DNA from 3 places in the Nodularia chucula CCY0103 genome. Region 2 is predicted to be linked to each of the others. Evidence: predicted binding sites of a transcription regulator. Region 2 holds the regulator's gene; each other region holds the start of a gene.
What was found. Region 2 encodes NtcA, which controls nitrogen genes in cyanobacteria. Its sites were predicted from a motif close to TNTGTANNNNNNNNTACANA; they were not measured.
Positions count from the first base shown of each region.

Region 1: the regulator NtcA is predicted to act here: its motif matches at 5,564-5,583, upstream of rpe (ribulose-phosphate 3-epimerase).
Region 3: the regulator NtcA is predicted to act here: its motif matches at 7,912-7,931, upstream of gifA (glutamine synthetase inactivation factor IF7A).

Region 1 covers NZ_CAWUOL010000075.1:4,515-15,348, reverse strand. Annotated here, with positions in the region: gene ilvB (biosynthetic-type acetolactate synthase large subunit) at 1-1,178, shown strand, start outside; gene dacB (D-alanyl-D-alanine carboxypeptidase/D-alanyl-D-alanine endopeptidase) at 1,338-2,798, shown strand; gene tmk (dTMP kinase) at 2,842-3,465, opposite strand; gene ACM0OP_RS17885 (S8 family serine peptidase) at 3,823-5,424, opposite strand; gene rpe (ribulose-phosphate 3-epimerase) at 5,610-6,317, shown strand; gene ACM0OP_RS17875 (PEP-CTERM sorting domain-containing protein) at 6,473-7,288, opposite strand; gene ACM0OP_RS17870 (hypothetical protein) at 7,724-8,224, opposite strand; gene ACM0OP_RS17865 (hypothetical protein) at 8,272-8,709, opposite strand; gene ACM0OP_RS17860 (CsbD family protein) at 9,100-9,282, opposite strand; gene ACM0OP_RS17855 (hypothetical protein) at 9,542-10,009, opposite strand; gene uvrB (excinuclease ABC subunit UvrB) at 10,195-10,834, shown strand, end outside.
Region 2 covers NZ_CAWUOL010000080.1:159-10,992, reverse strand. Annotated here, with positions in the region: gene ACM0OP_RS18570 (lytic transglycosylase domain-containing protein) at 1-62, opposite strand, end outside; gene ACM0OP_RS18565 (tetratricopeptide repeat protein) at 451-978, shown strand; gene ACM0OP_RS18560 (DUF3153 domain-containing protein) at 1,022-1,924, shown strand; gene pdxH (pyridoxamine 5'-phosphate oxidase) at 2,052-2,693, opposite strand; gene ACM0OP_RS18550 (DUF3146 family protein) at 2,783-3,046, shown strand; gene ACM0OP_RS18545 (pre-16S rRNA-processing nuclease YqgF) at 3,068-3,508, opposite strand; gene ACM0OP_RS18540 (DUF3084 domain-containing protein) at 3,624-5,030, opposite strand; gene ntcA (global nitrogen regulator NtcA) at 5,219-5,890, opposite strand; gene fabI (enoyl-ACP reductase FabI) at 6,266-7,042, shown strand; gene hisB (imidazoleglycerol-phosphate dehydratase HisB) at 7,149-7,769, shown strand; gene ACM0OP_RS18520 (ABC transporter ATP-binding protein) at 7,838-8,818, shown strand; gene ACM0OP_RS18515 (LuxR C-terminal-related transcriptional regulator) at 8,922-9,596, opposite strand; gene ACM0OP_RS18510 (DUF3386 domain-containing protein) at 9,699-10,358, shown strand; gene ACM0OP_RS18505 (RNA-guided endonuclease InsQ/TnpB family protein) at 10,455-10,834, shown strand, end outside.
Region 3 covers NZ_CAWUOL010000095.1:1,408-12,241, reverse strand. Annotated here, with positions in the region: gene ACM0OP_RS20020 (GTP-binding protein) at 1-757, shown strand, start outside; gene ACM0OP_RS20015 (Calvin cycle protein CP12) at 911-1,180, shown strand; gene ACM0OP_RS20010 (TlyA family RNA methyltransferase) at 1,413-2,225, opposite strand; gene ACM0OP_RS20005 (Z1 domain-containing protein) at 2,225-4,417, opposite strand; gene ACM0OP_RS20000 (hypothetical protein) at 4,427-4,891, opposite strand; gene apcB (allophycocyanin subunit beta) at 5,100-5,609, opposite strand; gene glnA (type I glutamate--ammonia ligase) at 5,978-7,393, shown strand; gene gifA (glutamine synthetase inactivation factor IF7A) at 7,636-7,836, opposite strand; gene ACM0OP_RS19980 (ferritin-like domain-containing protein) at 8,135-9,040, shown strand; gene ACM0OP_RS19975 (hypothetical protein) at 9,278-9,550, shown strand; gene ACM0OP_RS19970 (diflavin flavoprotein) at 9,634-10,834, opposite strand, start outside.

The sequences.
Region 1 (10,834 bases), on a different contig from region 2:
CTTTATTGTATGTCGGTGGTGGAGCGATCGCATCTAACGCCCATGCAGAAGTTAAAGAACTGGCGGAATTATTTAATATTCCTGTTACTACAACTTTAATGGGTATCGGTGCATTCGATGAACATCATCCCCTATCTGTGGGAATGTTGGGAATGCACGGTACAGCTTACGCTAACTTTGCAGTTACAGATTGCGATTTGTTAATCTGCGTTGGGGCGAGATTTGACGATCGCGTTACTGGTAAATTGGATGAATTTGCTTCCTATGCTAAAGTCATTCACATCGATATAGATCCCGCAGAAGTGGGTAAAAACAGAGTACCTGAAGTCCCCATCGTCGGCGATGTCCGCCATGTTTTAGTTGACTTGTTGCGTCGCTGTCAAGAAGCCGGCATTAAAAATATCCCTCACAAAAATCAAGAGTGGTTGAATTTAATTAACCGTTGGCGACAAGACTACCCCCTACAAGTACCTCAGCATCTCGATAGCATCTCACCTCAAGAAGTAATTGTGGAAGTTGGTCGCCAAGCACCTAACGCTTTTTATACTACAGACGTAGGTCAACATCAAATGTGGGCAGCACAATTCCTGAAGAATGGCCCCAGACGCTGGATTTCTAGTGCTGGTTTGGGAACAATGGGTTTTGGTGTCCCGGCGGCTATGGGTGCAAAAGTAGCCTTCCCCGATGAAGAAGTTATTTGTATCAGTGGTGATGCTAGTTTCCAGATGTGTTTGCAAGAATTAGGGACTTTAGCACAGTATGGTATTAATGTCAAAACCGTAATCTTAAACAACGGCTGGCAAGGGATGGTGCGCCAGTGGCAACAAGCCTTTTATGGACAGCGTTATTCATCCTCCAATATGGAAGTAGGAATGCCAGATATTGAGCATTTAACCAAAGCCTACGGTATTAAGGGCATGGTAGTTAGCACAAGGGATCAATTAAAAGATGCGATCGCCGAAATGTTAGCACATAAAGGCCCCGTTGTGATGGATGTCCGAGTCACCAGAGACGAAAACTGTTACCCAATGGTAGCCCCAGGTAAAAGTAACGCTCAAATGATTGGCTTACCTGCACAACCCCCAAAAGTCGTAGTAGAACCAGTTTCTTGCAGCCATTGCGGGACAACAAATCCGCCTACACACAACTTTTGTTCCGAGTGTGGAACTAAGTTATAGGGATTTTCCACCAAATAATTTAGCAGAGGTTCATATCTCCGACTTCTTGTAGAAGTCGGAGATATTTGGGTTTTTGCTATAGGTGCGATATGTCACAGCATAGGAACAAATATTCTGCTTTTTTGTCACATAAAAAAATATAAATTACGAACTATATTAATGTCTAAAAAAATCACTATTGCCTTACTGTCGCTGTTTCTGAGTACCCAAATTGCTGTCACCCAACAAACAGCCAAAGCACAAATACCTGTAACACCCACCACCACAAAAACAATTTGTCCCGCCCAACTTCCTTCAGCAGTGGATGCTGTCACCAATACTCCGGAATTTAGGCGAGTGCGTTGGGGGGTTTTAGTCAAAAATCTGGCTGATGAACAAACTCTTTATAGTCGTGATGCTGAAAAATACTTTAATCCCGCTTCTAATATTAAGCTACTAACAACAGCCGCAGCTTTAAAACAACTGGGTGCAGATTTTCGCATTCGTACTTCTGTTTATCAAGATAGCGATGGTATTTTGCGTGTAGTCGGTAGAGGTGATCCCAGTTTAAAAGTACCACAACTGCAAGAATTAGCCCAGCAATTACAGCAACAAGGAATTACTCAAGTTAACCAATTGATTGCCGATGATAGTTATTTTCAAGGTGAAATTGTTCATCCCAGTTGGGAATGGGAAGACTTAGCATTTTATTATGGCGCACCAGTCAACAGTTTAATTGTCAATGAAAATGCTTCTCTATTTACAGTGTCGCCCCAAACCATAGGAAAACCATTACAACTGAAGTGGAATGAACCTATGGAAGCATATCAGTGGCGAGTGGAAAATAACTCTGTGACTACTGATGAAGATGAATCAGGATTTGTTGCAGTTAGCCGTGACTTAAAGGGGCCAGTGCTGCGAATTAAAGGACAAATGGCTGTCAATTCAAATCCTACTATTAGAGCGATCGCAGTTTTTGACCCCGTGCAAAATTTCTTGCGTCAGTTCCGTCAGACTTTAGTGAGGGAAGGAATTTCTGTGAGTCAGATGTCTAATGGTACTGGTGGGAATAATGAACAAGAAATAGCAGCAGTGGAATCACCACCATTATCGGAGTTGTTAATGGAGACAAATATTAATAGTAATAATTTGTATGCAGAAGCTTTATTAAGAACTTTAGCTATTAAACAACCAGTAGAAAATAATCAAACCACAGCTGATGCAGGGTTGGAAGTTGTCAAAACTACTTTAACTCAATTAGGAGTAGATCCCACAAGTTATATATTAGTAGATGGTTCGGGATTATCGCGCAAAAACTTAATTACTCCCCAAGCCTTAGTGCAAACTTTACAAGCTATGGCAAAATCACCCCAAGGAGAACTTTTTCGGGCTTCTTTACCTGTTGCGGGTGTAAGTGGAACTTTAACAAATCGCTTGCGTGATACCTCTGCTGAGGGAATTGTCCAAGCCAAAACCGGCACGATGACGGGTGTAGTTTCCCTTTCAGGATATGTAAATTCTCCTGATTATCAGCCCTTAGCTTTTAGTATAATTGTCAATCATTCTGAACAACCTGCTACAGTTGTGCGCCAATCAATGGATGAAATTGTCGTTTTGTTAACACAATTACAGCGCTGTTAAATCTCCTTACCTCCTCCTCTCTGCGCCTCTGCGTGATATCAACTCATAATTCCAACTTTTCGCGCAAAATACCCTGAATTATTGCTTGCACTGCTACTGGACTTAAAGTACCATCAACCCGCATAATTCGAGATGGATAAGATGCAGATAACTCTGAGTAACCTTGCTGAACACGGCGATGAAATTCCATTGTTTCTTGCTCAATACGATCAAACTTATCACCTTTTTTTCGTGCTAGTCCCACTTCCACATCCACATCTAGCCAAATAGTTAAATCACTTTCTAAACCACCTGTAGCAATCAAGTTAAGTTGATTGATTAAGCTCATGTTCAAACCCCGACCGTAACCTTGGTAGGCAGTGGTAGAATCGGTGTAGCGATCGCACAGTATATATTTTCCAGCTGCTAAATTCGGTTTCAGTTCTTGTTCCACGTGTTGCGACCTGTCAGCAGCATATAATAATAATTCCGTCACCTCTGCAATTGGTTGATTCTCTACTTTATCTAATAATATTCGTCGCAGATGTAAGCCTAATTCCGTTCCCCCTGGTTCACGCGTCATCACCACAGAAATACCTAAATTTTGCAACCATTCACAACAAAGCTGCATTTGACTAGTTTTACCGCAGCCTTCCACCCCTTCAAATACAATTAATTTACCAACCATAATTTTTAAACTAATCTTTTATACACAAAAAAGCACCTGAGAATTTAGGTTACTCAAGCACTTTTTTGTAAAAGTTGATACCATCTCACTTGCTTGATGCCACAGGTCAAAACTGCACTATTGCTTTCAGCGAAGCATTACCAGAGTTACTTGTAACAAACATTCAGTGAAGTGGTAGCACTCCTTGCACTATATCTATAGTACATCCTCTAGGATAAAATCGAACATTTAATTATCAGGAGTTAAGGAATTGACATTAGTGATAAATAATGCTCTATAGATAGTAAGTAGTGCCACAATCTTAATCAGCCATAGGTGACGTATAGCAAAAGTCAAATGCTGGTAGTAATTATTGGGTTAATTGGCGGATTTGCCAACAGTCCACCAAGCTAAAGCATAGGGTTGGGTAGCTTCGTTGACTTGTTCACGAAACTGGACACGGATTTTATAATTGCCAGTAGCAGGAACGGGGCAGAATATATGTTCGATGCTATCAACTTCACTGACTGAAGCACAAACTACAGGCGCATCTGAGCTTTGAGCGTCTGCCTTAACTAAGTATAAATCAAGATTGTTTAAGCCGCGATCGCTAAAAGTTTCACCCACATCATAACGCTGATTTTCATTGCGATCATTTAGCTCCACTAATCGACTCCAACTGAGAGTAATACTCGCAAAACTGCCCTTTTGTAAAGGTTGTGCCAAGGCATAATCAACAGTGGAATCCACATTTAACTTGTCATAATTCCAACCAGTAGGGGGAATAGTCCGCGATGACCGCCATTGACCAGCCTGGAATTGTTGATAAGCGCGGAAAGCATTTAAATGACCCGTTCCCATTTGAGCATCCAAAGGCATTTGAGTATCTTTGTAAGCATCAGAATCCAACCAGTCTTGATTTTGTTTATTAATTAGCGTCCGAGTCATCCCCAGATGTAAACCATCACCTCCATCTTTCAGCTTATCTGCTGAATTTAACAATACCGCCTTCATCACTTGATGCTGACGCGCATCAATACTCCAATTTGGTTTTTGTTGCTGGATCTGGCGATCGCCAAATTCCTGTAACAACGCCACCGTAGCTGTTAAATGGGGCGCAGCAAAACTGGTTCCTGTCACTTTATTTAACTTCCCATCTGGATTCAGCATGGGAATATTACTTCCTGGTGCAACTAATCCAATAGAACCCCGACCATCTACATTAAACTCCTTACCAGCTAAACGCGCCGTAAATCCTTGATTACTCCCCGCCAGATTAGAAACGTCAACTTTATTAAAAGTAGCTTTTTGACGGGATGAAAAAGCAACGTTGATTCCGTTATAATTATCTGTAGGGATAGGAATACCACCTCTTCCTTGGTTTCCCGCGATCGCATACAAAACATTATGAACGCGACTCGACCAGTCAATACATAAAGTTAGTAAAGCATTCCCATCTAAAACCGGATTAGGACGAGGATCACGACTAAACGGCTCACCAAAGCTAAAGTTAATCGCACGGACATCATTACTATTTTGTGTAGCTATATGTTGTGTAGTTAAACATTGCTCTGGTTGTCCTACACCTCTGGCAGAACCCACAGCAGAAGAATATAATCTTGCTTTCGGCGCAACCCCCGGTAAAGCCTTATCTTGACTCACCATCACACCAGCCACATTATAAGCGTGGGAATCTACACCAGTATTAGACTTAGCCGGACTATCCCGCATAAACACACCCGCCAAAGAAATGGCATTATTTTGGGAGACCGCCTTATCCCAGCCAAACATTCCCGGACGACCAATTTCTACCTGACCAATAGCAATTTTCCGCCCAAGTAAATTATACGGAGCTTGATGTAGCCTCAGAGCATCGATACCCTGAGCATTCAAAGAACTTTCTAAAGCTGAAGCAAGTACAGGCGCACTTAAACAAGAAGCACTTAATCCCCAAATTATCCAGCTGAGTTTTTTGCCCATTGTTTAATTATTAGTGATTAGTTATTACTGATGACTACTCCATTGTTTCTCAAGATAATTTTTTTGGCTTCCCTACAGAAGATCAATTACCTTCTATCCTTAACAGATTGGGATCAAAATTATCAGAATTTGCTAAAGTTTTGTTACAATGATGACAGACGAAAACGCTTTAAAACCCACTAACCATGACCCAAAAACCATCTCAAAAGCCCATTGTGATCTCTCCATCTATTTTATCAGCCGATTTTAGTCGTTTAGGCGATGAAATCCGGGCTGTAGATACCGCAGGAGCAGATTGGATTCATGTTGATGTTATGGATGGTCGTTTCGTACCTAACATCACAATAGGTCCTCTGGTTGTGGAGGCGATTCGACCAGTGACAACTAAACCACTGGATGTCCACTTAATGATTGTGGAACCAGAAAAATATGTAGAAGATTTCGCCAAAGCAGGCGCTGATATTATTTCTGTACATTGCGAGCATAATGCTTCACCCCACCTGCACCGCACTTTAGGACAAATCAAAGAATTAGGAAAGCAAGCAGGTGTTGTCCTTAACCCCGGTACACCTTTAGCGCTCATTGAACACGTCCTAGACCTATGTGATTTGGTCTTGATTATGAGCGTTAACCCCGGCTTTGGTGGTCAAAGCTTTATCCCCGGCGTATTACCCAAAATTCGTGCATTGCGCCAAATGTGTAACGAACGTGGTCTAGATCCCTGGATTGAAGTCGATGGGGGACTCAAAGCTAATAATACTTGGCAAGTTTTGGAAGCTGGGGCTAATGCAATTGTGGCTGGTTCAGCTGTATTTAAAGCTCCAGATTACGCTGAAGCCGTGTCATCTATTCGTAATAGTAAGCGTCCTGCGCCAGAATTGGCAAAAGTTTAATCTTAAAAGCCGAGAACCTTGGTTTCGTTGAAAACCCAAGGTTCTAAAATTTCTTAATTACCCAAAAATGTTGGAAAAAGCTCTTACTAAAGACTTTCAAAGCAGAATTTATTTACAAGTGAAATAGGACTGCTATCTCACTTGCTGTTACTAAACTAGACTTTTGCTGCAAGTAAGTTTTTTTGCTGATTTTTTTTACGCCCGAAAGCTAAAGCAAAAGCACCTACTGTCAAAGAACCTAACATAGTCATGGGTTCAGGCACTGATTCAGGGGTTGTATCAGGAACTGTTACTTGACCTGCACGCCCGAAGCGCAAATTATCAATACCGAAACCTGCTGGTTCCGCACCAACTAGGCTGAACTGCAACCCTGCAATTCTATCCTGACCGTCGTCAGTAACCAAGCCCAGAAATTCAATCCCTAGTCCTGTGTTGGTAACTGAGCCTAGTAATGAACCGTCCCTTCCAAATGCCGTGATGGCAGTTCCAAGTGGGGCATCAAAAAAGCCACCATCCAATCCTACACCAGCTATATCTATATCAAATAACACGCTTACAGGTCCATTGAATGCAGGTGTGCCTGATAAAACTGGACTTGTTGGGTTGTCAGCGTCACTTGTAATTCTTGTTACAGGTGAACTTGAATTGAGAGCCAGCGAAGCAGTGGGTGTACCATTCACTACTCCACTAGGATTGGCTCCAGGTGGAAAAAGTGGTAAACCTACAGTCTGACCTTGGAATACACCACTGAATGTTACAGTGGGTGCATTAAGACCGCCGCCATATAGATTTGGTGTATAAGTAGGGTTAACTGTATCTAATGGTAATTCACTAAAGGTAATTAATCCGGCATCTGGTGTGAAGGCATCCTCGTTAATTCTGATGATGCTAGCAGCATTTGCTACTGACTGAGAGGCCAAAAAAGACATAGACACTGCTGATGCTACGCCTAAAGCTGAAATAGATTTCATGTTTCTGGCTCACTTAATTGAAATTTTTACGTCTTTAATCATACTACAATTTTGCGTAATATACTTTAAAACCCTTGTGACTAAATATTTTTTATTAAAATAAAACTTACGTAAAATTAACGATTTAATCTGAAGCTTATGAAGAATTTATAGCAGTTCCCATGCTGGTGAGGTACAAAGTTTTTTAGTTTTAGGGAACAGGGAACAGGGAACAGGGAATAAATTGGTATGTACTTCATTAGACTGGGAAAGGCTATAAAATGGTAATATTTTTATAGAATTTATCGTAAATTAAATTTTATACATATTAAGATGAATATTAATCTAGGACATCTAAGCACTGATCACGCACTAAAAATTATATCTATAGTTCCTAAGAGTAGGCATAAAAAAAAGGTGGGTTTTACCCACCTAATTAGTGCTTATTAATCAAACTCACTTGCGACTACCGAACCACTTCGCTGCTGCAACTCCGATTAAACCGGCTACAACGGGATTGCTGAGAAACTTCATAATTGCTGGTTGTTCCGCTAACACCTCACGAAAAACATCCGGGTGGTTGTGATAAGCGAAAGATGCAAGTTTACTCACATCATCAGCAGTCATGCGGTTAGGGTTGCGGGTGGAAAGGTTTAATTGTTGTTCTAAGCGTTTGTCGTCTAAATTTCTCGATTTAAATTCTTTGAAAAAAGCCCTGGCGACATCATCCCGTTCATTGGGTTTGATTTGCGCGATCGCTTTTTGTAACTCCGGCTCCATTTGGCTAGAAGGTATCACTTCAGGAGTAGACTTACCAAATAACTGACGACGTTGGTCAGGTGTTGTCCGTTGGGCGAAATCATCGAAATTCTCATAGGAAACATCCTCCAGAGATTCTGCATTCCCCCCAGACAAATCCTGCATAATTTGTCGTCTATACTCTTCACTACTTGTCACTTTACTTACTCCTTGTTTAATCAATATAAAATTTGACTTTGCCCAAATTAGCTATATTGAACTTGATTAGTCGCCCGGTCGTACTGAGTAGTCAAAATCAACTTTTTATCAGGACTATATACCAGCACCGTTAAGTTTTGATCGGGAAAGTTTTTCTGAAAACCTTGAAGTAAAGATTTTGCTAAAGGTCGCACCTCTTTAGGGCTAACTTGAGGAGAAATCACCACACCTAATTTATTATTATCCCGGATATAAGCATCCTGAACCAATCCCCTAGATGTTTGTACAATCCAATCACCAAAACTTTGTCCCGATGGCGTATTACCTCTTTCTAGCTGTGCATAAGTTGCATCACGGCCAATGGCTGGGGTAGTAGTCCGGTCAGCTTGTGTTACAGTACCGCCACCGCAAGCGGTAGTTATTGTCAACACTAGAATTAATATAAGAACTGTCCCTATTTTGCGAAATTGCTTCAACAAATTCATTGCTTACCTCTCAGGTTAAAATGCTTACAATCCATAAAAAATTAACTGTTAATCAATTCAGTCAGTTTGGTGTAGATGTAATTATAAAAAATGTCTTTTAATTTTAAATCATTGAATACTCAACAGTTGTGATGCACATTTAGCACTACTATACTCAATTAGGTTTCTTCACTGATAACTGGTAATAAAAATTTATTTGCCTACCTAAAAATTACAATAACTCATATAGGAATTGCTGCTTTATTCAGGTAGACAGATAATCTTATTTATTAACTAGTAGCGCTGAAGGGTTAAATTAAAAAGTATCCTGCCAAGATTGTCAGAATAGCTACCTTGGCAAAGTTACACTTAACCTGATTATCCAGCTTTGAGATGTTGTCAAGCAAATTGCTAATCTAGCATTTCTTTGACATTATCTTTTACGTCTTCTACACCGTGGCGCACTTGGCTTTCAGCCTGTTTCGCCTTACCTTTGGCTTTATCTTCTGGATCTCCGGTAATATTTCCTAGTGCTTCTTGAGCTTTACCTTCAATATTTTTCGCTGTGGCTTTGGCGCGATCTTCAATGCTCATGTTGCACTCCTAATTAGATCAAGAATTAACTTCAGAATTATCAATTAATCTGATAACCTGGAAAGTTCTCTGTGTTTACCCTCCCAATGTAGGTTAAACATCGCACCGCTATCTTCCCCCATAAGGTATATTAGCTATCTATATAAAAAGACTGATTACAACAGCAGGTCAAATCAATTATTAAATAACTGATAACCAATAAAAAACCCGGTTATATTACATAACCAGGTGTTTGTCATTATAGCGATTAATATTAAATTTAATCGATAAAACCCATCATAAGTTCGGATTGATCGGTAATATTAGGCGCTGTTGGACGATTACCAAAAGAGGAGTAGCTATCAGAAATTACTAATGTACTTGCACCAATGGGGCGAATACCAGATAGGTTCATAGTGTCAACAATTTCAAATGTATGAGCGCCGATAGGACGGAGACCCATAATATTAACGGTCTCAGCTACTATTAAAGTGCTAACACCAATCGGACGGATTCCGGAAATTTGGACTGTTCCAGCAATTTGAAGATCACTGCTACCGATGGGACGCATTCCCGCAACGGCTAGCTTACCTTCGTCTTTCTTGACGGGTAGATCAGAACTGTTTTCGGTTTTATCTGTATTCAAACTATTATCCTGCTTATTTTCCACTTCCACTGTATTTTCCCCCTTCGGCTTGGTATCCTGTTGTTGAGGCTCGATTTCTTCGCCAGTGCTACTAATACTCATAAACCGATACCTCTAGTTTATTAACAGAATTTTACAATAATTAAGGAAAAATGATTTTTTTTTCCACACCTAAAAAGTGTAACCTTAAAAAAGCTGGTAAATATATAAGTATCTTTGAAACTGTTACATAAGTAAATTTAAACTGTAAAATTTCGTAAAATAATATTGCTATTGATGACAAATGTATGAAAGAATTTTGCTTGCAAGCTCCTTTTATTCCCACAGGCGATCAACCACAGGCGATCGCACAACTAACTAGTAGTATTCAAAGTGGCAACCGTTACCAAGCTTTACTAGGTGCTACTGGCACAGGGAAAACATTTTCCATCGCCGCAGTCATTGAAAAAATCGGTAAGCCCACCTTGGTATTAGCCCATAATAAAACCTTGGCGGCACAACTGTGTAATGAATTGCGGGAGTTCTTTCCTCATAATGCAGTTGAGTATTTTGTCAGCTACTACGATTACTACCAGCCAGAAGCCTATATTCCCGTTAGCGATACTTATATTGAAAAAACCGCCTCAATTAATGATGAGATAGATATGTTACGACATTCCGCCACGCGATCGCTATTTGAACGCCGTGACGTGATTGTAGTGGCTTCCATTAGCTGCATCTACGGTTTGGGTATGCCCGCAGAATATCTCAAAGCAGCCATACCTTTACAAATCGGCATGGAAGTTAATCAACGGCAAATACTCAGAGACTTAGCATCAGTACAGTATAGCCGCAACGACATAGAAATGGGTCGGGGACGTTTTCGCGTCCGGGGTGATGTCTTAGAAATTGGTCCCGCTTACGAAGACCGGATTATCCGGGTAGAAT
Region 2 (10,834 bases):
AAGGCAAACAGTGCCGCACAAACAATGAGAGTGATGTGTTTTTTTTGCATTTTTTTCAGCATGAATACTTACTGGTGACAGCTAGATGGTAAGGTTTTTGGTCGATTTTTGTAATTTTCGATGCTATTTAAGGTGTATTTTATAGCAATACGACTAATTGCACCTCATATCTTTTAACGTTTTTGCTATCAACGTTACAATCCTTCAGGAGATTAATTAAGGCTTTTAGCATTTTACCGAAACTGGCAAAATTTCTCCTCTATTGATTTTTGTATAGATTTTGTCCAAATTTTAGCCAATTTCGCCCATAAAACCGGACTAATTCACCTAAATATCCTGGGAGTTTGACAGCCCTGTAGCTGGAAATCAGCGAGGAACAACCTACGATAGTCAGCTAAAAAAACAAAGCGTACTAACATATAGCAAGATATCAAAGCCGTGCTGATTAGTATGCAGAACCTGAGTAACGAAAGTCTAGAAATCGCCAAAAGTCTTTATCAGGCTGGAAAAATTAACTTTGAAAATGGCAAGTATCGAGAAGCTGTAGAAAATTTGGAAAAAGCCAGCGCTCTTTTATCTCGAAATTCTCCCCTTGGGGGTGAGGTAGAAATTTGGCTAGTGACAGCCTACGAAGCCGCCGGAAGGACTGAAGAAGCTATCACCCTATGTCAACAATTGCAACGCCATCCTTTCCCAGAAACTAGTAAGCAAGCCAAGCAGTTACTGTACATTTTAAAAGCGCCTAAACTGCAACGTCCCAGTGAATGGATGACGGAAATCCCAGATTTAGGAACATTGTCTGATAATGAGCGTAAAATTCGTGCCGCAGCCCAGCCCCAGAAATCTTCTCCTTCCCAACCTAATGAACCAGAATTAGTGGATTTGAGCCAAGTTAATACTCAAGATAATCGCTTTATTTGGGTAGCACTAATTGTTATTGTGTTAACAATATTCTATTTAACTTGGTTGAGTTTTTAGTCAAGATTAGTTACAAACATTTGACTTTTTGGGACATATATAGATGAATTATTCTAATTTGCGGAAGATTTTGCTCAGATTTATCAGGGGATTAAGTTTTGTTCTGAGCAGAATAGGTTTATTGATCAAAGTGACGACTAAAAATCTGATGAATAGCATATTTCCGCTCAAAAATCCGGTTTTGTGGCTGGTGGTGCTAACATCACTGCTACTAACTGGTTGTGTTGATTACGATGCAGGGGTAAACTTCAAAAACTCCAATCGTGGGGAAATAGTACAGCATATTAAGTTAGCAGAACGACTCACCAACTTTAGTGGCGATTATGTCTATGAATGGTTACACAGTATAGAACGCCGCACTCGTCAACTAGAAGGGACAACAAAACGAATTTCTTCAGAAGAAATTATCGTGAAAATTCCTTTTAGTAATGGACAAGAGTTGCAAGAAAAATTTAATGATTTTTTTAACTCTCGTACTAATCAAACAGCCCAGACTGTTAAGAAAGGATCGGCATCGGAACTACCGCAAATTGAATCTAATTTAATCATCGCGCAAAATAATTTTCTGCTGCTGGTGAGAAATCGCTTAATTTATGATTTAGACTTGCGATCGCTCTCATTAATTGCCAGCAGGGGTAATGTCCTCTCAGATACAGCATCAATTCTCGACTTAAAATTTAGCTTAACCACCCCTTGGGGAGCCAGAAATATTCAAAAAACCGCAACTGCTATCCAGCCGCAAAAGCAAGGCAAGGAATTAGTCTGGCAGATGAAAGCAGGGCAACTCAACCATATAGAAGTAGTGTTCTGGTTGCCTAGTCCTCTGGGTATTGGTGGTTTGTTAATTATCCTGTTTATCTGGGGAGGAATTTACTTAAGATATCGTTTTATGCCAGACCCCAGAGTGCAATTTGTCTCTGATACCAAGGTAGCAGTCACTAAGTAAGGCAGGAGTGTGGGAGGTGTGGGAAGTGTGGGAGGTGTGGGGGGAAAGATTGTTACTTCCCAATACCCAGTCCCCAGTCCCCAGTCCCCAGTCCCCAGTCCCCAGTCCCCAGTCCCCACTCCCTTCTTCACGGAGACAAACGCTGAATTTTCCAACTGTCATCGATGCGAGTATATAGCAGGCGGTCATGGAGACGACTGGGGCGACCTTGCCAAAACTCAATTTGGCTGGGAATAATACGGTAGCCTCCCCAATGGGGTGGGCGAGGAACTTCTTGATTTTCATATCTGTGCTGAAATTCCTGCAATTGTTGTTCTAACACTTCCCTACCAGCAATTACTTCACTTTGATTAGAAGCCCAAGCACCTAAGCGACTATTGGGGGGACGCATTTCAAAGTAGCTATCAGACTGTTTTGAGGAAATTTTCTCTACTGTTCCGACAATTCTGACTTGGCGTTCTAATTCTGCCCACCAAAAGACTAGGGCGGCTTGGGGATTTGTTGCTAGTTCTTGTCCTTTATGACTGTTGTAGTTGGTGAATAAAACAAAGCCTCGTTCATCAAAATCTTTGAGTAGCACCATTCTGGCGGCGGGCTGACCATCCGGTGTGGCTGTGGCTAGAGTCATGGCATTAGGTTCAGGTAGTTGGGCTGCTAATGCTTGTTCAAACCATTTTTTAAATTGAATAAAAGGATTGGGGTTAATTTCGGTTTTGCTTAAACCTTCTAAAGTGTAATCTTTGCGGAGGTCGGCTACGGTTTTATCCATGTGTCAGTTTGTTTATTTTCAATAAGTTTGGTAAATAAAAGAAGTAGCCTATTGATTGGGCTGTTATCCCACACGTGACACAAAGCATTGTGAGTGCCAAACGTCTTCCAGAAACTACTGCCCATGTCAGAATTATCCGTCAATCGTGGCCACTCGGCTTGCTTGAAGGTGAAGTTAGTGCGGGTAATTTTGAGTGGCATTTCCAATGGCATTTTCGCCGAGGAGAATTGTCTGTTAAGCCTTCTCAAGGTCGGGCTTTGATTAAAGAGCCTCTTGGTCGTTTTTTAGAACAACAGGACTATAAGTTGGAGCCGGGGGGCGATTATGCTTTTACCATTAGGGCTGAACTTTAGTGATTAGCACTTTGCTGAGGATTAATTATTGGTGGTGAGGCGATTTAGGTATCTTTCAATTAACAGGAGGGCAACTATATCATCTATGGGTCTGGGTGGCTGTCTCATGCCCTGTGGGAGGAGTTTGGTTAGGCCTTTTGGGGGATACATTTGCCAATAGCGATCGCGTGCTTCTAAGGTGCTGTAGCGCTCATCTACTAGAATGATGCTCAGTTGCTCTAACAATGCTGCGCTTAATTGCTGTTTCCACTGTTTAGCGGTGGTTTGATTACCCATGACTAGTAAGGACACGGGAAACTGTTGGCGCAGGGTTTCAATGGTGGCGATCGCCTTTGGTGCTGTCACAACTTGGTGATAGTATAATTGCCTATCTAATCCCATGACTGCTAAACCACATTTATCTCTACCGGGATCGAAACCTAAGATCACTGGTTGTGTTGGTGAAAATTCACTGAAAGTCATAATAGGGGGGAGTAGGGAATAGGGAGTAGGGAGTAGGCTTGAAACTATTTAATTGTCAGCGTTTGATTATTTAATGATTTTTAATAATTATTTAACTGTCTGCTCAGGGTAAATTTTAAGTGCTAAAAACTACTTCACCATCAATTAAAGCTAAAAGTCTAATTCTTAAAGGTCCTGCTGTATAGGTATCTTCCATCGCTATGGCTTTGATTTCTAATGGTTGATCATACTGCCTAAGTTGAAAATAAAAGCGTAAATGAGAACCTTCTCTTAACAAACCCTCGACAATACCAGCATTACGCGCCCGAAATTCCGAGGCAGAAATCAGCAAATCCAATCGCTGTGATAGCTGATAAGGTGTCATCATTTTGGGATCAGCCGTACTTGTCGCTAGTATTTCACCTGCGGAAAATACCAATTGATTGCGGGCAGCATCTGCAAAAAATTCTATCTGGTTTTCGCCTCTCACATAATTACCAGCAGAAAAAATGCGGATAACGTATTCTCTCCCATCCTGAATCTGTTGACTCAATTGCTCTATTCTGTCTGGGGTAATCAGTAGAAGTTGCTTATTTGCTGGAATTTCCCCTGGTTCAGTTAATTGAATATTGGCATTTTGGTTAGCTGTTTGCAAAAGCTGCACAACTACTTTCTGGGCTGCACTAGGTTGATTGACACGAACCACATTGGCAGCCAAAACTTGATTACGAACTAACGCTAATTTACCTAAACGCAGGTCACGGTAAGACTGATAAAATTTTTCTAGTCTGGCGACTTCTTGCTCTAAATAATTCTGTTGTCTTTCCAATTCTTTGAGGCGAGACTCTCTCAGGGCTATCACTTCTTCTCGCGCCGTAATTTCTTGATTACGTTGTTTAATCATGCCATCAAGTTCAGCTATTTTGCCATCGCGCTCGTCAACGGCTATTTTAGCCTCATCAATGGCTTTTTGAGCTTCTACATAGACTCGTTCTCGTTCTGCCTTCAGTTCTTCAATAGCTCCCTGCAATGCCTCTCTTTGGTCATAAACGCTTTGCAGTTCTGTTAAAGCCTCTTGATACTGATTGACTACTGCACCTAATTGGCTTTGGGTACTTTTAAGTTGAGTTGCGGTTGCTTGTTGTTTAGCATTTGCAGCTTGCAAAGACTTGTTAATTACCTGTAACTTTTGCTCTGCTTTGCTTTGTTCCAGTCTAGCTGTATTTAATTCTGTTTCTACTTGACTTTTTTCGGTTTCGGCAACTTTCAACTGTTCCCTCTGATTTCTCAGGTCTTTTTGAATATCTTCTAACTCAAATACACCTTGGCGCAAGCCTTCATCAGCCGCAAATAATATCCCTAATGTGGAAGCCGAAATTAATCCGCCTGTAAATATCGTTACCAATACAGCAGTTTTTTTCGGACGTAGGTTAAACAGTGAGAGGCGTGCTTTACCCACCCGTGTGCCAATGCGATCGCCCACGGTGGCGATTACGCCCCCCAAAATTAAAATTGCCGCTATCAGGATGTACCCGGTGGTCATTGTGAGCTATCGTTCACTTCAGGTGTCGGAGGCATAATGCGTCCAGATACAGCCTACTACTTTCAATGATGATCTTGTAGAGGATGGGAGATAGGCAATACCGGAAATTAATCATAATTTTAGATTTTTCTCCAGCTATGGGTGTAATTTTCCAGAACACAACATTTGCCATCCCATCTCCCATAGTTCTAGGTAAACTGCTTACTCAACGTAACAGGTTTATGCACAGTAATCTTCTTTTTGTGGATAGAAATCATTTGTTTCTCTCGCAAGTCTCCTAATAAGCGAGTGACAGTGACTCGTGTGGAACCAATTGCTTCGGCGATCGCCTGATGAGATAATTTCAGATCAATCGTAATCCCATCTGTCGAAGGAACACCAAAATCACGGCAAAGAATTAACAAAAAACTCACCAACCTAGAACCCATATCGCGGTGAGCCAAGGTTTCAATCATCATCTCCGTCTGTAAAATCCGCGAAGAAAGGCCTCGCAGCATCAACATTGATAATTCTGGATTTTCCTTTAAGGCTTGCTCTACTTGTTCAATTGGCGCTGACAGTAACTCTACAGGTGTAAAAGCCACTGCATGGTAAAACCTATCGGACTTGTTTCCCGTCAGTAATGACAACACACCAAAAACACTATTTTCCCGTAGCAGTGCTACCGTTATTTCCTCTCCTGCCTCATATACCCTGGAAAGTTTCACAGCACCCTTCAAAAGAAAATAAACTCGTTCAGCAGGATCGCCGGGAAAAAATATTGTTTTATTGCGTTCAAACGTTTCTACAACTGGAGGAAATGCCCCCGTTGCCATCTGGCGAAATACATTTGCTAGGGCTTTGTCTTGTGTCACGATCATCTCCCTTCCCCTACCCAATGCCGGAAAAACAAAAACTGATTACCTAAGAATACACCTGAAAAATCAATAAAGCACCGTCAACCTTTCTGTGCATTCCTATACTTAAACCCATAACTTCATAGCTATTTGTTCACAATGATACATAATTTTTGCTGTTTTTAGCTAGTAGTTGTTATAAGTACTTACACAGTTCTGGTCATCAGGTTTTTTAGGAAAAAATTCACGATATCTTGAGAATCTCTTCAGGATTATCTGGAGAAACTTTTCATAAAAGGTTGATTTTGATCACGATTTTGGCAAATGATCTCGACAATGAAGACAAACTCGCGTCAGATTCTAGTATGCTCCTAATAATTGATCACATTTAAATTTTGTATGCTAAATCTGACTGGAAAAAACGCCTTAGTTACAGGAATTGCCAATAACCGTTCCATCGCCTGGGGCATTGCTCAACAACTGCATAAAGCCGGCGCTAACTTGGGTATTACCTACCTCCCAGATGAGCGTGGGAAAATGGAGAAAAAGGTGGCGGAATTAGTAGAACCTCTCAACCCCAGCTTATTTGTTCCCTGTAATGTCCAAGATGACGCACAGGTGCAATCCACCTTTGAAGCCGTGCGCGACCAGTGGGGAAAATTAGACATTCTCATCCACTGTCTAGCCTTCGCCAATAGAGATGATTTGACTGGTGGTTTTAGTCAAACCTCACGTTCTGGTTTCAAAACAGCGTTAGAAATCAGCACCTATTCCTTAGTGCAGTTAAGCGGTGCAGCCCAACCCCTAATGACAGAAGGTGGTAGCATTATCACTTTGACATATTTGGGAGGAGTGAGAGCAATTCCTAACTACAACGTTATGGGAGTAGCCAAAGCCGGATTAGAATCTAGTGTACGTTATTTGGCTGCTGAATTGGGGCCGCAAAATATTCGCGTCAATGCCATTTCCGCAGGACCAATACGCACCTTAGCATCTTCCGCAGTGGGAGGAATTTTAGATATGATTCACCATGTAGAAGAAGTAGCGCCCCTGCGACGCACTGTCACCCAGCAAGAAGTAGGGAATACTGCGGCCTTCTTGGCTAGCGATTTAGCCAGTGGCATTACAGGACAAGTTTTATACGTCGATGCCGGCTACGAAATAATGGGAATGTAATCATTAATTATTACTCCCTCCTGCACCCTGCCCCCTGCGTCCCTCTGCCTCTTCCCCCCTGCACCCTGCACCCTGCACCCCTGCCTCTTCCCCACACTTCCCACTCATGCAAACAGAAACCCTGAATTTAAATCAAACTGCCCGCGTTGCTTCTGTTCATCGCACTACTGGCGAAACAGATATCAAAGTCACGATTAACTTGGATGGTACAGGCATTTGTACCGCCGCCACTGGGATTCCATTTTTGGATCATATGTTGCATCAAATTTCTTCCCACGGGTTGATTGATTTAAATGTCCAAGCCCAAGGAGACTGGGAAATTGATGACCACCACACTAATGAAGATGTGGGCATAACTTTAGGACAGGCTTTTTGTCAAGCGTTGGGTAACAGAAAAGGTATTGTGCGTTTTGGTAATTTTCTGGCTCCCCTGGATGAAGCTTTGATACAAGTGGCTCTGGATTTTTCTGGTAGACCTCATCTCAGCTATGGGTTACAAATTCCTACCCAGCGTGTGGGAACCTATGACACTCAACTAGTACGGGAGTTTTTTGTGGCGTTGGTTAATCATAGCCAAATGACTCTGCATATTCGTCAATTGGATGGCATTAATTCCCATCATATTATTGAGGCGACATTTAAAGCTTTTGCTAGGGCTACCCGGATGGCTGTGGAAATTGATTCTCGTCGTGCTGGTACAATTCCTAGCTCTAAGGGTATTCTATAGTGTAGTGAGGCTAAAGGAACCACTGAAGTTCTCAATTGGTAATTGATTAACTATGTGGTAGTTGTAACATGAAATCTGATGTAGAAATCCCTGAAAATCAACTGAATACTATGGATAACCCGCCAGTAGTCCTAACTGCTGATTTGCGAAAAGTCTATCGTACGGGTTTTTGGATGAATCAAAAAATTGTCTCTCTTAAAAGCTGTTCTGTTAAGGTGAATAAAGGGGAGACTTTTGGGTTATTAGGGCCGAATGGCGCTGGGAAAACAACTCTTTTAAAGCTGTTGTTGGGAATTATTCGCCCTAGTTCTGGTAAGGGTTTGTTATTGGGTAAGCCCCTGGGCGATCGCCATACTAAGCAAATGATTGGCTACCTCCCAGAAAATTCTTATTTATATGACTATCTCACTGGCTGGGAATTTCTGGAATTAGCGGCGGGGTTGTTCCAAATTCCCCAAAAAGTCCAACGGGAAAGGATTCCGCAATTGTTGGAACTGGTGGGTTTATCTATGGTTGATGCGCGGAAAAAGCCCATGCGTCGCTATTCTAAGGGGATGTTGCAGCGTGTGGGGATGGCGCAAGCACTGATTAATGATCCGGAGTTGATATTTCTGGATGAACCCATGTCTGGTTTAGATCCTTTGGGACGCTACCAAATGCGGGAAATTATTCTTTCACTGAAAGCCGCAGGTAAAACAATTTTCTTCAATAGCCATGTGCTGAGTGAAGTGGAACAAATTTGCGATCGCATTGCTATCCTTTCTAAAGGTGAAGTGATTTGTTCTGGTTCTCTAGAGGAACTTTTAGGTAATGACCAAACATACTACATCAAAGGTCGGGGCGGTGACTCTGAGGTTTTGAAACAGTGGATACCTAATCTAACCTTTGAAACTGATGGTTCTTGGCAAGGTACTTTACAAGAAGATTACTATGATTTTCTGGCCAGTCTACGTTTAATGAACGGGCAAATAATTTCTATGAAATTATCTCGTCATTCTTTAGAAGATTTCTTCATGGAACAGTTACAGCCAAAACCATCTGTTAATTAGATATATCTGGGGAGTAGGGAGTAGGGAGTGGGGTAAGGGGTAATTCATTTCCTCATCAGGGCTAAAGCCTTTATTTGAGGACTAAAGTCCTCACTACAAACTACTAATTCACAGAAATCAAGTGTAATTTTGCCACCATCTCACTCCGCGCCGAAACACCTAATTTGCGAAACATCCGTTTGAGGGCTTGCTTGACAGAATTTTGGGTAATCCACAGTTTCTCACCAATTTGGGCATTAGTTAAACCTTGTGCTACTAACTCAGCAATTTCTAGCTCACGGGGGGTTAAAGGACTGACTAATTGCGAATTAGAAATTTTGGCTTTTTTGGCTCGGAGAGTGGCAAGTTTTGCTGATAAATGAAGACACAAAGCGCTAAAATCAGCTAAGTCATCGGCATTAAAAGCATCAGTTCCTTCGTCACGGGCTAAGTTTAAGGTTCCCACAAGGCCACCATCACAGACAATCGGCCCAGTCATAACGTGTTCATGGTCTTGACGGGAACAGAAATGTTTCCAATCTCCTGGAGACAATAGTAATTGTTCATGGGCGGGAGCGTGTCTTTCTACTACATAGCGCCCCACCGGGTTATTCTCCATACAGACTGAGGGGATACCCTGAACATTCATTTCCTCAGTTAGCTGTTCATCAATCAGATAGATACCGCAATGTTGTACGCCAAAATACTCACGAATTTGATCCATGAGCGCCAGTCGTAGTTGCTGTTCGTTGTTGACATTGGCGATCGCTTGAAATACAACGTAAAGAGAATTAGGCATAAGTGTACCCACTTGGGGACTATGCAAGGCTTCATATTTACTTCTATGCTAATACTAGCCAAGATAAAACGCTAATATAGCTAGTCACGCTAGGAGAAGCTGATGACAATTACAAAACTTTCTGCTCAGGAACTTTTCCGGGCTGCTTACGAAAATCGTTACACTTGGGATAAGACTTTCCCCGGTTACACCGCAGATATTACTTATAAATATGATGACAAAGTATTTACAGGTAAAATTGTCATTGATGGTAATCTGAAAGCCGAAGTGTTGGACGTAGAAGATGAGCAAGCGAAAAAAGCCATCCACGGTCAAGCTTGGGAAATTGCTATTCACCGGGTACGTCGTAGCTTTGAAGATAGCCATAGTGAAAATAAATTTAGCTATGGTGAAACTGAGGAAACTGGCGCAACTGAAATTTTAGTCGGTGGTAAAGCTGAAGGCGATAAATATAAGGTTCGCAATAACGAAGTTTGCCATGTTCACCGTTTAATTCACGGTACTTTTGTGACAATTAACACTTTCAGCAGTCATGACACCGGAGCAGGTTATCTGTCTCACACCTATGACTCTGTATACCATGACCCCAAAACAGGGGAACAAAAGGGTGGTAGAAGTGAGTTTACCGATGAATATGAAAAAGTTGGTGAATATTTCATTTTAAATCGGCGAGAAATTCGCACTGATGCTGCTGGAAAGGTGTCTGTGCAAGAATTTATCTTCTCGAACATTAAGCTACTGTCGCAACCTGTAGCTGCTTAGAATCAATTTTTAATCTAGTCTCAATGAGCGATCGCGTTGGTGTAGTGCGATCGCTCTTTTTTTATTGACCGGAAATAATGGGACACAAATAACAAAATTGCAGATACCCGTAAAGATTTATTGCACAAGTTATCTACCAAAGTAGTTAGTGAAAATCAAACTATCGTCCTGGAAGATTTAAATGTGTCAGGAATGGTAAAAAATCGTCAACTCTCTAGAGCAATTAGTCTCCAGGGTTGGAGAGAATTTAGAACCTTATGCGAGGCCAAATCTCAGAAATACAGCCGTGAGTTTGTAGTTATTAGCCGATGGGAACCAACAAGCCAAGTTTGTTCTGAATGTGGTTATAAATGGGGCAAGCTCGATTTGAAAGTTCGGACTGTTCAGTGTTTGAATTGCTCAACTGAACACGACCGAGATGAAAATGCCGCTAAAAACATAAACAAAGTCGAAACTTACGAACTCCTTACTGTTTA
Region 3 (10,834 bases), on a different contig from region 2:
AGCACCGCCTTTATTACCTGATGAAATTGTCATGGTGGCGGCGGAACCAGCGCCTATGGAAGTGCGGGTGGAATGGCCGGATGGTCGGGTGAGTTATGAATGGGAGACTCCACAGCCCCAGATTGAGGAATTACAGCAGACAATTTTAAATATACTTAATCGGGAAGGGCGATCGCTGTTGGCTTTAAATGCACTTATTCAAGCACGGGATGCAGAAAAAGCCATCGCCCAAAAAACTATAGATTTTCGTGACCAAGAAGCTGAAGATATTATTTGGAAATTCACTAAATATAAGGCTTTGGCAGTAGGATTAAATCCTGTACCTGTTTTAGATGTCATCTGTGGTGCGATCGCTGATTTAGCTTTGATTCGTTCTCTAGCCCGGTTATATGGTTTACCTATGACTAGCTATGAAGCCAGCAAAATTTTAAAGAGAATTTTCTTGAGTTCTGGTGGTTTGTTGTTAGGAGAAATAGGTAGTACAATAGTATTAGGTTTAGGTAAGAGTACGGCGGCGATCGCCAGTGGTGAAAATCCTCTCAATATTACTGCTTACGCTGGCACTGCGATCGCACAATCTGGAATCGCAGCTTATGGTGCATACACCGTAGGTAAAGCAGCCCAAGTATATTTAGAACAAGGTTGTACTTGGGGAGAATTAGGAGCTAATACAGTCATTGCCGAAATTTTATCTCAAGTTGATCACAATACAATTCTGTATCGCTTGCAACAGGAATTAGGGGCAAAATATCAATAATCAATTTCCATCAAATTATCATGACAACCGCTCTAAATTACGAATTTTAGATGCAAAATTGCAGAAATAATGGAAATAAAAATCAAGGCAAACACCACCGCCAGAAATTTTATTTTTTTGTTTTTTTACTGATTCAACAAAGGTGAAAATATCATGACAAAAACCCTAGAAACCGTTAAATCTGCTGTGAACGCCGGCACTAAAACTCTGCAAGAAGCTATCCTAGAATCCATTGCGGAAGCTCGTCAAACCTGCGAAATCGACGGAGACAATTCGGCTAACTGTGCTGTAGCTTGGGATATCGTCGAAGAATTACAAGCAGAAAAAGCACATCAGCAGCAAGCAAAACAACGCAAAACCGCTTTAGAAACCTACTGTGACAGCCATCCAGAAGCCATAGAATGTCTGATTTACGATGTTTAACAGTTAACAGTTATAGCAATTATTTGTGAGGCTGCATATTATTTTGACCCCACTAAACTACAAAAATCCGGTTCCCTCCTCGCTTGCGGTGAACCAGCGCTGTAGGCGGGTTTCCCTCCGTAGGCGACTGGTGTAAAGCCCTGCAGGCATGGCTGCGCTTACCGCGTAGCGTGCCGGAGGCATCACCCGAAGGGGGAGGGTTAGGGAGGGGTTCTTTTCATGTTTCACTGATTTAAGTTAAATCACTCATTGCTGATTGCGTCATTTGCTTAATTGCATTTAAATCAGGTGGTGGTGTATCACCTTCCATTCCTAACCATAAAAGATACTCAATATTACCCGCCGGGCCAGTAATAGGCGACCAAGTTAAACCTTGGTATTTCCATCCTAATTCACAAGCCATTTGCAACACTTGGAAAATAGCATCAGCTTGGTCATCAGGATTGCGGACAACGCCCTTTTTACCTACACGGGATTTTCCCACCTCAAACTGGGGTTTAACCAGCAATACTGCATCCCTGGGAGAGGTGGTTAAACGCCACAAAGCCGGCAAAATCTTGGTTAAGGAAATAAACGATACATCCACCACCGCCAAATCAGGTATTTCCTGACTTTCGCCATACAACTCTTCCGGTGTGAGATGACGTAAATTAGTCCGTTCTCTTAAAATCACCCGTGGGTCATTTCTTAAACCCCAGTCCACTTGTCCATAACCGACATCAATCCCGTAAACTTTTACTGCTCCAGCTTGTAACAAACAGTCAGTAAATCCCCCAGTAGAAATACCACCATCGAGACAAACACGTCCCGCCACCGAAATTGTAAAAAATTGTAAAGCCTTAGCGAGTTTTTCACCACCGCGAGACACAAAGCGCGATCGCTCCTTCACCTTAACATCCGCCGCAATATCAACTTCCGTCCCCGCCTTATCCACCACCTGCTGATTAACAGTCACCTCACCCGCTTGAATTAAGCGCTGTGCTAAGGCGCGAGAAGGACATAAATTTAACTCTACTAAAAGTGTATCCAGTCGCTGCTTCACCATTAATCATTATAATTAAACATTAAAACAAACTTTTGTTTTGGCAACACTAACACAGGAAAATATATAGGGTGGTCATCCCATCCCCTAATTTTTTCGCCTTGTTGATAGGAAATAATTAATGTTGGTACATCGGGATATTCATCTTTAGCTTTTTTTGTCCACGTACCTGATGTACTACCTGATACACCAGTATCTGTCATTGAAAGATCCAATCCTTGACCTTTGTTTTTTTTACTTTTACCTCTACGAACATTTAAACGTCCTTTTGTCATACCTTGAGTTTTCATATCTTTTAAACCCTTAATAATGCGCTTGTCTTCCCATTTTTCAGAACGTCCATAAGGACTTTCTGAGCTTACATAATGACTTTTAGTATAACTCAGTATTTCAATGATAAAGTCTAAATTTACCTCATCATACAAATCATCATCTTTATAATTGATTAAAAGTTTTTCAAGTTTCTGGAAACTATCTTGAATCTCTTCTTTTTTATAAGCTGGATTTTGAGGATAAATTGATGAACCCGGTGTTAATACATTAATTGCTGAAGGATCTAAAACATTAGAGCGGGTTGGTTTTAGATTCCCACCTATCCAAACAGGTTGAAGTTTAATATTATTAATGTCATCTCCAATTGCTTGACGCATTGCTTCATCTGCTTCATGAATTGTCCGAAAGGTATCTAGTATATTTTCTGGTAAGAAGAGACGAGTAACATCTTTTAATTTTGGACGATATCCATACATTCGAGCGTGTTGATGCACAGTATCAAATACTTTTTGTTTTGCATCCCGCCCATAATAAGTGACCATTAAGCCTTTAATTGTCACACCTCTACCTAATCTATTACCCCCAATCAAGATATTCATACCAGGATTATAATTAGGTTCTTTATCGGGATTATTTGCATTAATAATTTTAGGAATTGCGTGTCTTAGTTTAATTTTCAATTCCTCTATTAGTTCATTGACTGGAGGTAATTTATCTGCGGTTTTCTCTAACTCTTTATAGGCTTGTTCTAACCATTTTATTGCTTGGTTATAATCTGTTTGTGAACTCCTTTGCCTAATTGCTTGATCTAAATTAATGACGAAATTACTGATTACTTGTTCTAAATTTGTATGGATATCTTGCTTATAGCAAATATGAGCCAAAAAGGAATATATAGCATCTTCGTCATCTGAAGATAACATTTTGTAAGTTGAACCTAAGAAGAAACAACATAATGCAAACCTTAGCCCTTCAGGAATTATCCATTTATTACCAGGATTAATTGCACCATTTTGTTTTTTGATTTGACCAATTTCCTCAGCATCAACGATTCGATAGTGCTTACTACTTTCAGAAAAAAATAAATCTCCTCCCATATAACTATCTCCCGGTTCTGGTAATGCTGCACAAAACTGAGGTTTACAAGGAGTATCGAGACGTTGTAATAATAAACTTTGGGGAGTTGCGGTTATTTGAATATAAATATGATTAGCAACTTCTTGACGAATATTGCTATGTATTTGCTCAAAAGTTGTACTGTCAGAAATTGCATCTTTTCCTTTTTTAGACTGTTTAGCTTCATTCGTATTTAAACTAGCATTGTCTGCTTCATCATCAAAAATTAATGTAGGGAAATTTTTAATTTTAGCTGTTTTTAAAACTATCAATAATCTCTTCAAATGAGAAACATTTTTTGTGGTAACTAAAACAACACCCGTATCTTTAACGTAGGGTATAACTTTAGTTTTAGCAAAATCTTCAGGGTCTTTTTTCCATGCTTCCCAATCAAAAATAACCGGTCCTCCTTGAACTTGGTTATTAAAACGGTTAGCAGTTTGTTCCCCTAACCATGTATTATCTGAAGTTAAAACAATAAAACAACGAAAATTATTTTCATGCGCTAGTGCTAAAGTTGCAATAGTTGTGTTGGTTTTTCCACTTTGAACTCGACCATAAATAAGTCCGGTTGTACAATTAGGAATAGGATCTGCTCCTTTATATAGTTGACTAACTAAACCCGTGCTATTTTCTCCTACATCCCCATAACCAAAAGTTTCTGAATAAAATTTGACACAATTCTGAACAACTTCAATAGCAGTGTCTTTGAGTCGATAAGCTTCTCTTTCTCCGATTTGTTTCTCTATTTTCCTAATTAAGTGATCAATACAGGAGCCATTTTTAATAATTGGAATATTTGTCATAATTAAACTTTATGCTGATAAAATTACTTCTGGCCAGTTATTTTGGGGAATTGTACGCTCTAAAAGGACTCTTCCCGTACCTTTAACATAATAGCTCCCTCTTAGCTCTCTTTTTACAGAAACACGCTGATTAGCTAAACCCTCACGAGAATCAAGAATTGTCCATAGTTGTTCTTCTGATAGACAACAAATACCATCTCGATGACAAATCAATGCTATAAACAATTGGACATCAGTATATATACTATGAAACTTTGTCAACGCAATTTCTTCCTGTGAACTAAAGCTAAATGGCCAAGATGAATTGGGCTTTTTAGATATTTTGAATAAAATCGCCGATTCCCTATTTGTGCTTTTTATAAGATAAAGTGATGGATGTATAGAAGATAAATAACTGATGGATATATTAGCTGTTCCCTTCAGAAGTCGAAGAAAAGCCGCACCGTGTAAAAATTCTAGATCATTAATACTCATGGAAATTTGTCAAGGACTAAACCACCAGTAATATATTTTACGACAAAAAAATTCAGTATTATTATTCTCCGGGTAAGGAAATAACTCATTTGGAATATTAAAAAAAGTAAACGCACCTTGTCAAAAAAGCCAAAGTGCGATTGTTATATTATCCGTCGTTACGGACTGGGTTTATTCTCCCGCCATTTCTCATCACCAGGGCTAGATACTAAATATCCTTCTCGCTCAACTCACGAGTCATATAATCAAAAGGTTCATCCACAAAGGAAGTATCAGCAATACCTGCGGCTGCTACTTGTGCCTTTACCATATCCTTCAGAATTTGAATACCATAAACCGTAGGTCCAATAGGTACACTTAAAGAATTGTAAGTTTCCCGCAATCCTTGCAATACACGTTCATCCAACACATTCATATTACCCGCAACCAGGGCATAGGTAGCATAGCGGAGGTAATAGTCCATATCCCGCAGACAAGCGGCATAACGACGAGTAGTGTAGGCATTACCGCCGGGACGAATCAACTCTGGTTGTTCTTCAAATAACTTAGAACCAGCCTGCTTGACAAGAGAAGCAGCATTAGAGTTAATGGCCGCTGCTGCTTGTACCCGTGCTGTGCCGCTTTCAAAATAAGATTTGAGGCTGTCAATTGCATTTCGGTCAAAATACCGACCAGCAACATCATAATTCTTAATCAAGCTTGTAACTGCATCCCGCATTCTTATTCTCCTAATCAATGCTATCTATGGTTTGATATTAATTTGGTTGCACTTATGCACCCGTAAAGTTTTGTGCCATTTATTTTATTAAAATGATGGGACACAAAAACAATTGATCCGCTATTTAAGGATTCTATGCCAAAGTTGACCCCTGATGAGACGAACTTTAAGTTTTGTGCAGATGTTCGGTAAAAGGTTAATATAAGCTGTAATCCAGATAAGCTGTAACAAAAAGTACAAAATCTTCTAATGTCCAGGATTTATGATATTTCAGGTGTGTCATCTACAACTTAGTTCAGATCATCTGGGTTAGGATGCTTTGGAAGATTCTGGTATTACTTTAGAAAATTGGTAGAGAAGGAGTAACAATGACAACCCCACAAGAAGTCTTGAAAATGATTCAAGACCAAAAAATTCAGATGATTGATCTGAAATTCATCGATACACCAGGAACTTGGCAGCATCTAACTTTGTATCAAGACCAAATCGATGAAAGTTCCTTCTCTGATGGCGTACCTTTTGACGGTTCCAGCATTCGGGGTTGGAAAAATATTAACGAATCGGACATGATGATGGTACTCGATCCCAACACTGCTTGGATCGACCCCTTCATGAAAGAGCCGACGTTAAGTATAGTTTGTAGTATTAAAGAACCCCGCACAGGTGAATGGTACAACCGTTGTCCCCGTGTAATTGCCCAACGTGCCGTCGATTACCTAGTTTCTACTGGTCTTGGTGATACAGCATTCTTTGGCCCTGAAGCTGAATTTTTTATCTTTGATGATGTCCGCTTTGACCAAAATGCCCATGAAGGCTACTACCATGTAGACTCAGTAGAAGGTGCTTGGAACTCTGGTCGGAAAGAAAGCCCCAACTTGGGTTACAAAACACGCTTCAAAGAAGGTTACTTCCCGGTATCACCAGCAGATAGCTTCCAAGATATCCGGACTGAAATGCTGCTGACAATGAAAGATTGCGGCGTACCTATTGAAAAACAACACCACGAAGTGGCGACTGGTGGTCAGTGCGAACTAGGTTTCCGCTTTGGTAAGTTGATTGAAGCTGCTGATTGGCTGATGACTTACAAGTATGTCATCAAGAATGTGGCTAAGAAATACGGCAAAACTGTGACTTTTATGCCAAAACCAATTTTTGGCGATAACGGTTCTGGTATGCACTGTCACCAGTCCATTTGGAAAAATGGTCAGCCTCTATTTGCAGGTGACAAGTATGCTGGTTTGAGTGAAATGGGGCTTTACTACATTGGTGGTATTCTGAAGCACGCACCCGCACTGTTAGCCATTACTAACCCCACAACGAACTCTTATAAACGCCTAGTACCTGGTTATGAAGCACCAGTGAATTTGGCTTATTCTCAAGGGAACCGTTCTGCTTCTGTGCGGATTCCTTTATCTGGCGATAACCCTAAAGCCAAGCGCTTAGAGTTCCGTTGTCCTGATGCGACTTCTAACCCTTACTTAGCATTTGCAGCTATGCTGTGTGCTGGTATTGATGGCATCAAGAACAAAATCCATCCTGGTGAACCCCTAGATAAAAATATTTATGAACTCTCTCCAGAAGAACTGGCGAAGGTTCCTTCAACTCCGGGTTCTCTGGAATTGGCTTTGGAAGCATTAGAAAATGATCATGCTTTCTTGACAGACTCAGGGGTATTCTCGGAAGACTTCTTACAAAACTGGATTGACTACAAGCTGGCTAATGAAGTTAAGCAGATGCAGTTACGTCCTCATCCTTATGAGTTTTACCTCTATTACGATTGCTAATTGAGTTAATTAATGATTTTTTAGCCACCCGATGAGGGTGGCTTTTTTTTCTTACTCACTATCAAAATTTCGGTAGATGGCAATTTTCAAGCTATACCTGGGGAGTAGGGAGTGGGGTAAAAGCTTTTCGGTGTATAGCTTTTATCATCAACTTATGTCCTAACGTCCTTGGCGGTTGCTATAGTAACCTAGATTTTTCCTCTATCAACTTGGTGTTGACATTTTTGGGAGATGCTCAAAATCTAGCTCATGGAAGCATGACTAGTTTCATAAATCAACCGAATGGTAGGATCAATTTTCCCTTGAATGGGACTCCAGTATTTGGATAATTCTGTGGGAAGACCGAGTTCCTGTGCGGCACGCATCAGCATTGATTGTTGACGGTTTTTGACTTGCTGATATTGACGCATTGTTAACGCACGTGTTCTATCTTGAATAGACATAACTCCAGTCCTCCTTATGTTTTTAGTGATAAATGGTTAGTTAGTTATCTTTTGTTTCTTTAGAATAGCAAAATTTCTGTAACCAAAGTTACAAAATTGGGTTTATGTTACATAAATTTATAATTTAGGGCGATAGCTAGTGATTCTGCGAGGAAAAGCTGCGAAAAAATCTGGTTTTATCTAGTATTGTGGCTGTGATCATCTGATTACTCATGAGACTGGGTAGCAGATGGATTGTTGTCTGAGAAATCCTAGTACCAGTTACTATGAAATAAAGATAGTTAACAAAACTTAACTTATGGCAGTTATTTATCCCCGTAAATTTCAGAATGTTTTGAGCGCGAGGGATGTTCTCAAACAGGTAGTGTGCGATCGCCAAATCCATTTAATTACTCTCAATCGCTACCGTTACAGCGAACAACGCAGCTGTAAAGATTTAACAGAAGTCATTGAAAAACTCAATGGTAAGCCCAGAGAATTGGTGCAGGATTTATCTCGTCACATCGCCGATGAAGCCCGTCATGCCCTCTGGTTAACTGATTTGTTAGTAGAATTGGGGGCGGATATCGGTACTCCCCCTGGTGGTTCCTATATTGACGAATTTGAACGCCTGCTAGACCCAGAAGCCTTTCAGAATGAAAGTGACCCCGAATACGGTATCATTGCTCCCTTGGCGGCGATTAATGTCACCGAAAAACGGGGTTGTGAATATTTCTCGGCTCACATCTACGCCCTCAAACAAGCGCCACAAACCCCAGAAAACATCAAAATTAGGGAAACCATCGCTAAAATTCTCCCAGAAGAAGCGGGACACGTGCGTTGGGGGAATGGCTGGTTAGCAAAAATCGCCCGTAAAAGTCCAGAACATCGACAAAAGGTAGAACAAGCCAAACAAAAGTATGCTGCTATTGAACAAGCGGCTTTTGAATCGGGAATGGATATCACCCTGGGGGCAGAACTGCGGCGGGTGACTCATTTGGTAGAAATAGCAAATACAATGCCATTGTGGGAACGTCCCCAGTATTTAATGGAACGCTTACCACAAAGTCTGTTAGCACCTGATTTACAATTTACCCGGATTCAAGCCGCCCAAAAAGCTTGGCAACGTGATCCCCAGGCTTTTATGGAGAAATTTGTGCCAATGTTCCTCAACGGTATCCAGGGTAGGAAAAACCAGCCAGAGAAATCTAGTGTGTCAAAGTAATTAGCTGGGGACTGGGGACTGGGGATTGGGGATTGGGGATTGGGTATTGGGGATTGGGGATTGGGGATTGGGGATTGGGGACTGGTGAGTGGTGACTGGGTATTGGAAGCTAAAAATCTTTTCCCCTCCCACACTCCCCACACCTCCCCTGCCGCATTTGTGGTTACACTGAACTTCAAGTATCATGCAAGCTGTTTACGCTATGAGTAAAGTTGCTTGCACGCAGAGGATAGAAACATGAGGGTTTGGCTTGCTTGTTTTTTATTGTTATTCGCTTTGGCAGAACTGTTTGACTGGTTAAAAGCCTTTAATCTGCCATTACCAATCTATATTTTAGGTGGGGTGTTTTTAGCTGTGGCTTCTAACTATGACAAGATTGTTGGCTCTTACTTTAGTGATGGCAGTATGGCACAACCATCGACACTACAACAGTTAAATTCCCCTAGCCAATCCCTTGATCCTATTTCTTTCCCTAGCCCTGTTGAAGAAGTGCAGCAATCTGAAACCTAGCAATCAGGTTGGAAATTACCGTACATGATCATGGGCAAACCTGTTGAAGAGCTTCGCTAACCCGTGGGCGAGAAATTTGAGGATTAATAATAGCTACCGGATTTACGGTATTCGAGGGCGGTTAATCCTTCATTTTCAAGGACTTCACCGTTATCTACTGCTGCATAAATTAACCATCTGTCACCACATTTGATTTGATTTTGGACTGTGCATTCTAAATAGGACAATGCTTCGGTGAGAATGAGACAACCGTTAACAGATGTTTTGGTAGAAAGATTGATGAAGGGGTTATCTCCTAAAGTGCTTTGACGGGCAAAATAGCGGCGGACATTTCTGCCTTCTTTAAGAATATTTAGCACAAATTTATCACCGGGGTGACACATTAAGTCTGCATTCTGTTCATCAGCGATCGCAATCATGATTCCTGGAGGGTTAAAGGTGGCTTGAGATACCCAAGAAGTTAAAACGCCTTTGTGGGTGTCTTCATCACGAGTTGTGACTACACACAAAGAACCAATGATCCGCCCTACTGCTTGTTCGGTACGATCTACATGGGTTTCTGTGACAACTTGGCGGGTAGTCCGCAATTTTTTGGTTTTCTTTAAGTTTTGGGCAAAGGTTGCACCGGCTTGTTGACATTGTTGAATAATTTCCGGTGTGGGAGTGAAGCGGACACGAATTGATTCAAACCCTAAACGATAATTGGCATCTTTGAGTTTGTTTTCTAGTAAGTCAATGGCTTCTCCACTCCAGCCGTAAGAACCAAACACGCCTGCTAATTTGGTTTTAGCTGCTGTGGCTAAAATTATTCCTAAAGCAGTTTGAATTTGAGTTGGTGCATGGCCGCCTAAAGTGGGTGAACCAATAATCAACCCGTCACAAGCCTCGACAATGCGGGTAATTTCGGCGGTATCTGCTAGTTCACAGTTAATGGATTCTATATTAACGCCATTTTCAATTAAACCTTGTGCGATCGCATTCGCCAAAACTGCGGTATTTCCATAAGCAGAAGCATAAAGTAATGCCACACTTAATTCTTGAGATTTTTGCCCTTGGCACCATTGAAGGTAATCATAAGTAAATCGGCTCAGGCTGTAACGCACCACTGGCCCATGAGCCGGGGCGTAAGATTTGGCGGGAAAAACGGAAAACTTTTCTAAAGCGACTTCTACTTGTTTGGCTTGGGGTGCATGGAGACAGTCAAAATAGTAACGACGTTCCGCGTCTAAAGTTTTCCAGTCCTCATCAAATAAAGTATCTTCACAAATGTGTGCGCCAAAGAAT